DNA from 2 places in the Thalassobaculum sp. OXR-137 genome. Region 2 is predicted to be linked to the other one. Evidence: predicted binding sites of a transcription regulator. Region 2 holds the regulator's gene; the other holds the start of a gene.
The links. The regulator PhoB, encoded in region 2, activates phosphate uptake and scavenging genes when phosphate is short. The targets are predictions, from matches to a motif close to TNTCATAAAACTGTCA.
Positions count from the first base shown of each region.

Region 1: ugpB (sn-glycerol-3-phosphate ABC transporter substrate-binding protein UgpB) is a predicted target of PhoB. The motif match lies at 1,362-1,377, and genes of this name have one in related genera.

Region 1 is NZ_CP139715.1:3,189,813-3,193,218, forward strand. Features, by position in the region: gene T8K17_RS15040 (hypothetical protein) at 12-308, opposite strand; gene T8K17_RS15045 (glycerophosphodiester phosphodiesterase) at 337-1,284, opposite strand; gene ugpB (sn-glycerol-3-phosphate ABC transporter substrate-binding protein UgpB) at 1,525-2,838, shown strand; gene ugpA (sn-glycerol-3-phosphate ABC transporter permease UgpA) at 2,933-3,406, shown strand, end outside.
Region 2 is NZ_CP139715.1:1,120,173-1,123,578, forward strand. Features, by position in the region: gene T8K17_RS05300 (AmpG family muropeptide MFS transporter) at 1-1,336, opposite strand, end outside; gene phoB (phosphate regulon transcriptional regulator PhoB) at 1,418-2,113, opposite strand; gene phoU (phosphate signaling complex protein PhoU) at 2,129-2,863, opposite strand; gene pstB (phosphate ABC transporter ATP-binding protein PstB) at 2,931-3,406, opposite strand, start outside.

The sequences.
Region 1 (3,406 bases), 2.1 Mb from region 2:
GAAATGGGGAACTACCGCCCCTGTGCCAACAGCCCCTCCACCAGCGCCGCCCACTCTTCCCCCAGATCCCCCTTGGTATGCGGTTTCCCCGCGCGCCTGAACCAGTAGCCGGCGTTCATTTCGTCGCCTTCCACCCGGTGCAGATGGGCGTGGACCCAGGCGGCGTCGGCGCCGTCATCGGCCTGCACCGTCTCGTGCGCCGCTTCCCAGTCGCCCTTGCCCTGGTGCCACAACCCGAGTAGGGCCGGGCTCAACCCGGCGGGCGGGGCCGGGGCGTCCAGGGATCGGCGGAACTCGTCCAGGGTCATGGCGTCCTCCTTTGCGCGCGCCGGCCGGTCACTGTCCGCGGCGCACCGCGTCGATGGCGACGTTCGGATAGTCGGTGATGATGCCGTCCACGCCCATCTCCGCCAACTCCTTCATCTGGGCGGCGTCGTTCACCGTCCAGACATGCACCTCGATCCCCAGCGCCTGCGCCTCCTTCACCTCCTCGGCGGTGACGTCGCGGTAATAGGGGGACCAGATATCGCCCTTCAGCGAGGCGATGGCGCGGGGCACCGAGCCGCCGACATCGTCGATGTCGAGCCCGCCCAGCCAGGGCGAGGCGCCCGGCCGTCCGGCCTGCACGTTGTTCAGCCAGTTGCGCTCCGCCGTCAGGTAGGAGGTCCGGATCTCCGGCGCGATGCGTTTGACCACCGCCAGGGTGCGCCAGTCGAAGCTCTGGACGATCGCCCGATCCGCCACCCCGGCGTCGCGGATCACGGCGACCACCGCCTTGGCGAAGGTCTCCGGGTCCGCGGTGTCGTCCGGCTTGAGGGGGGACAGCTTGGTCTCGATGTTGAAGCGCAGCCCGGGCGCGCCTTCCGCCGTCGCCAGGCTCAGCACCTCGGCCAGAGTCGGCACCGGCGTGCCGTCCACCGGGGTCTGGTCGGGGAAGCGCTCCGCCGTCTTGCTGCCCGGCCGGATCCGGCCGACATCGGCACCCTGCAGCTCGGCATGGGTCATGGCCCGCACCAGCATCGGCGCGTCGATCCAGGCGCCGCCGATCCGGGTGAGGTCGGGCGACAGGCCGGTGTCGTGCAGCACGACCACCACCCCGTCGGAGGTCATCCCGGTATCCAGCTCCAGAATGTCGACGCCCAGCGCGATCGCCTCGCGGAAGGCGGGCAGGGTGTTCTCCGGCAGCAGGCCGCGCGCGCCGCGGTGTCCGTGAATGTCGATGGCGAGCGCGGGGGCCGCCGACAGGCCGGCGAGGACGGTCACAAGGGCGAGGGAGCGGCGCATGGGATTGTTCCTTCTCTGGGATCGGCCTTCGTCATTCAGTGGCGATTATCCGTTATCTGGCAAGCACGTAACCGGATGGTCATGAAAGTGTCATGTTGCCGTAATTGTCTCTAAGATATGCCTGCGGCGTGCCGAGTTCCTGCTGTGCATCCGGGGCCCCACCGCTTTCGCGACCCCCGTCCCGCCAGCTCGGCATTGGCTATGTCGCCAATGAAAAGCAACCTCACCCGGGGGAAGAGCATGTTCAACTCCAAGATGATCATCGCCGGCATGGCGGGCGCCTTCGCGCTGTCCATGGCGAGCGAGGCGATCGCCGCCACCGAAATCCAGTGGTGGCACGCCATGGGCGGCCGCAACGGCGAGCTCGTGAACGAGATGGCCGAGGGCTACAACGCCTCGCAGTCCGAGTTCAAGGTGGTGCCGGTCTACAAGGGCACCTACACCGAGACCATGACGGCGGCCATCGCGGCGTTCCGCGCCAAGCAGCAGCCGCACATCGTGCAGGTGTTCGAGGTCGGCACGGCGACGATGATGGCGGCCGAAGGCGCCGTCTATCCGGTCTACAAGCTGATGGAAGACACCAACACGCCGTTCAATCAGGACGACTACCTGCCGGCCGTGGTCAGCTACTACACCACGCCGGACAACAAGCTGCTGTCCCTGCCGTTCAACAGCTCCACGCCGGTCATGTGGTACAACAAGGACGCGCTGGAAAAGGCCGGCGTGACCGAGGTGCCGTCGACCTGGACCGAGGTGTTCGACGCCTCGCAGAAGCTGGTCGACAGCGGCATGAAGTGCGGCTTCAGCTTCGGCTGGCAGTCCTGGGTGATGGTCGAGAACTTCTCGGCCTGGCACAACATCCCGATGGGCACCAAGGAGAACGGCTTCGCCGGTCTCGACACCGAGTTCGTGTTCAATAACGACAACGTCGTGAACACCCTGCAGAAGATCGCCGACAGCAGCGAGAAGAAGCTGTTCCAGTACGGCGGCCGGCGCGGCGAGAGCCTGCCGATGTTCACCAACGGCGAATGCGGCATGTGGATGAACTCCTCGGCCTATTACGGCTCGATGGTTCAGCAGGCCAAGTTCACCTTCGACCAGACCATGCTGCCGCTGAACACCGACGTGGCCGACAAGGCGCAGAACTCGATCATCGGCGGCGCCACCCTGTGGGTGCTGCAGGGCAAGCCGGCGGCCGAGTACAAGGGCGTGGCGGAGTTCTTCAACTACATCTCTTCGCCGGAGGTGCAGGCCCGCTGGCACCAGGAGACCGGCTACGTGCCGATCACCACGGCCGCCTACGAGCTGTCCAAGAAGCAGGGCTTCTACGACAAGAACCCGGGCACCGACACGGCGATCAAGCAGCTCAGCCTGAACACGCCGACCCCGAACTCCAAGGGCATCCGCTTCGGCAACTTCGTGCAGGTCCGCGACGTGATCAACGAGGAGATGGAAGCGCTCTGGGCCGGTCAGAAGACCGCCAAGGAGGCCATGGACACCGCGGTGGAACGTGGCAACGCGCTGCTCCGCAAGTTCGAGAAGGCCAACGACTGACCGTCGGTCCTGGCCGCACGCCTCGGCGTGCCTGAACACAACGGGGGGCCGGCGCCGCGCGTGCCGGCCTCGCCTTACGCCTCGGGGGTGAGATTTGATCAAGCGGGTGACGTTCCGGAACCTGTGGCTGCCCTACCTGCTGCTGCTGCCACAGCTCGCGGTGACACTGATCTTCTTCATCTGGCCGGCGGTGCAGGCCCTGTACCAGTCCCTGCTGGTGGAGGACGCCTTCGGCCTGTCGACGGAATTCGTCTGGTTCGAGAATTTCGAGGCCCTGTTCTCCGACCCGCTGTATCTCGACGCGTTCGTGAACACGGTGGTCTTCAGCTTCTCCGTCGCCTTCGCCTCGATGTCGCTGGCCCTGCTGCTGGCGGTGATGGCCGACCGCACGATCAAGGGGGCGACCGCCTACAAGACGCTGCTGATCTGGCCCTATGCCGTCGCCCCGGCCGTGGCCGGCGTGCTCTGGTTCTTCATGTTCAACCCGGTGGTCGGCATCAATGCCTATCTGCTGCGCGGCCTGGGCTATGACTGGAACCACTATCTCGACGGCGGCGATGCGATGATC
Region 2 (3,406 bases):
GGTCCGGGGACCGCTGGGATGCGGCCGTTCCCGGATCGGGCATCACCCACATCAGCACCAGCAGCAGCGGCAGGCCCAGCAGGGCGAGACCGGCGGTGATGGTGAAGAACAGGGCCCAATCGCCGCCCAGACTGTCGACGATCATTCCGGCGGAGGACGCGAACCAGATCCGCGCCAGGTTCCCCAGGGAGTTCAGCAGCGCATATTGGGTCGCCGAGAAGGCGGTGTTGCAGAGCCCGGCCAGATAGGCGACGAAGGCCACGGTCGCCAGACCGCCGGTGAAGTTGTCGGCGACCACCGCCAGGGCGAAAACCTCCATGTCCTGTCCGGCTCCGGCCAGATAGGCGTAGGCGAGGTTGGTTGCGGCGGCGGCCAGGCCGCCCACCAACAGCGCGCGGAACACGCCTGCCACGCGGACCAGCACGCCGCCGGCGAAGACCCCGAGGCAGACGGCGGCCAGTCCGAAGACCTTGGTCACGTCGGCGATCTGGGTCAGCTCGAAGCCCAGCTCCCGGTAGAACACGCCGGACATCCGGCCGAGCAGGGCGTCGCCGAACTTGAAGACGAAGATGAAGACCAGGATCAGCAGCCACCAGTCCCGGGTCGCGAAGTCGGCGAGCGGGTCGAACACCGCCTCTCGCAGCCAGATCCAGGCGCGGCCGAGCGCCGACGTCCCGGCATCCGGTTCGGCCCTCGGCAGGGGGTCGCGGCGCTCCGGTTCGGGCGCCATGAGGGTCGCGGCGACGGCGATCAGCAGGGTGCAGGCCAGGATCAGGTAGGTCGCGTTCCAGCCCAGGCTGGCGGCCAGATACAGCCCGCCGGCCCCGCCAACCAGGGTGCCGCCCAGATGCCAGCCCCAGATCGCGACCGCGGATCCGGCACCGAACTCGTCGGGCTTCAGGATGTCCACCCGGTAGGCGTCGATGACGATGTCCTGGGTGGCGGAGACGAAGGCGACGAAGACGCAGGCCAGCGCCACCATCGAGACGTCGGATGTCGGATCGGTCAGGCCGAGAAAGACGATGGCGGCGATCAGCAGGAGCTGGGTCAGCAGCGCCCATCCCCGCCGCCGGCCCAGCCGGTCGGTCAGGCCCGGCAGGCGCAGCCGGTCGACCAGCGGCGCCCACAGGAAGTTGATCGCGTAGGCGGTGGTGGCGAGGCTGAACAGGCCGACGCTGGAGCGCGAGAACCCGGCATCGGTCAGCCAGATCGACAGGTTGGAATACACCAGCGGCGCCGGCAGGCCCGAGGCGAAGCCGAAGATCAGGATGATGAGCATCCGGCGGTCGAGATAGACCCGGATGCCGTCGGTCCAGGAGGTGCGTTCAGCCGCCATACCGATCAGGTATCTGAGTCGCCGCGGCTTGCCCATAGGTAATAGCGCCGGGCAGGCGGCGCGGCGACGGATGGTGCCGGATCAGGCGGCGGCGTTGGCGTCCAGTGCGTAGCCGGCGGAGCGCACCGTGCGGATCACGTCGTCGTCGTTCTCGCTGTTCAGCGCCTTGCGCAGCCGGCGGATATGGACGTCCACCGTGCGCGGCTCGACATAGACGTCCGGACCCCAGACCGTGTCGAGCAGCTGCTCGCGCGAGAACACCCGGCCCGGATGCTCCAGGAAATGGCGCAGCAGGCGGAACTCGGTGGGGCCGAGATGGATGTCGCGCTCGCTGCGCTTCACCCGGTGCGCCGCCAGATCCATGGTCAGGTCGGCGAAGCGCAGGATCTCGTCCTCGGTGGAGGGGCGCGCCCGGCGCATCACCGCGCGGACCCGGGCGATCAGCTCGGCCGGACTGAACGGCTTGGTGATGTAGTCGTCGGCCCCGGAATTCAGGCCCCGGATCCGATCGCCTTCCTCGCCGCGGGCGGTGAGCATGATGATCGGGATGTTCTTCAGGTCCGGTGCCCGGCGCAGCCGCCTGCAGGCCTCGATGCCCGAGAGCAGGGGCAGCATCCAGTCCAGCAGGATCAGGTCGGGGCGGCGTTCCGCGGCGACCAGCATGGCCTCCTCGCCGTCCCCCGCGTCGATGACGCGGAAGCCTTCGCGTTCCAGGTTGTAGCGCAGCAGGGTGACGATCGGCGCTTCATCCTCGACGATCAGGATCAGTGGTTTCATGGGGTCGGTCACTCTTTACTCGGACGATCCATCGGAAAGCTCCTCCGGCTTGACGACGGCGAAGCTGCTGTTGTCCCCCTTCGGCCGATTGCCTTCCAGGCGGCGGCCGGTCTCCTCGAAATAGACGGTTTCGGCGATGTTGGTGGCGTGGTCGCCGATCCGCTCGATGTTCTTGGCCACGAAGAGCAGATGCGCGCAGGCGGTGATGTTGCGCGGATCCTCCATCATGTACGTCAGCAGCTCCCGAAAGAGGCTGGTGTACATCTGGTCGATCTCTTCGTCGCGCTGCCAGGCGACCATCGCGCGCTCCACGTCGCGCTGGGTATAGGCGTCCAGCACGTCGGTGATCACCCGGTGGGTCAGCCGGCCCATGCGGGCGATGCCGTTGATCGGCCCGACCTCCGGAAGCTGCGACAGGGCCGAGGCCCGCTTGGCCACGTTGGTGGCGTAGTCGCCCATGCGCTCCAGGTCGTGGGAGATCTTCAGCGCCGACAGGATCTGGCGCAGGTCGTGGGCGACGGGCTGGCGCAGGGCCAGCATCCGCAGGGTCAGCGCCTCGACCTGATCCTCCAGATCGTCGATCGCCTTGTCGGCCTCGACGCACTGGGCGGCCAGCGCGTCGTCGCGTTTGGCGATCGCCTGGATGGCGTTTGACAACTGGGCTTCGACGAGCCCGCCCATGCGGGAAATTGCCGACCGCAAGCCGTCCAGTTCCTCGTCGAACGAGGATACGATGTGGCTGTCGGACATGGTTCAGACCTCCGGTAACGGGTGACGTGCCGCGGCCGCCGATCGGGCCGCGGATTAGCCTTCGAGCCTATCCGAAACGTCCGGTGATGTACCCTTGGGTCCGGCTGTCGACGGGGTTGGTGAAGATCGCCTCGGTCTCTCCGACCTCCACCAGGTCGCCCAGGTGGAAGAACGCGGTGCGCTGGGACACGCGGGCGGCCTGCTGCATCGAGTGGGTCACGATGACGATGGTGAAGTTCTCCCGCAGCTCGTCGATCAGCTCCTCGATGCGGGCCGTGGCGATCGGGTCGAGGGCCGAGCACGGCTCGTCCATCAGGATCACTTCCGGATTCACCGCGATCGCCCGGGCGATGCACAGGCGCTGCTGCTGGCCGCCGGACAGACCGGTTCCCGGCTGGTCCAGGCGGTCGCTGACCTCTTTCCAGAGACCGGCACGCTCCAGGCTCTTCTGAACGATCTCGTCCAGTTCCGCCTTGCCGTGGGCGATGCCGTGGATCCGCGGGCCGTAGGCGATGTTGTCGTAGATCGACTTCGGAAACGGAT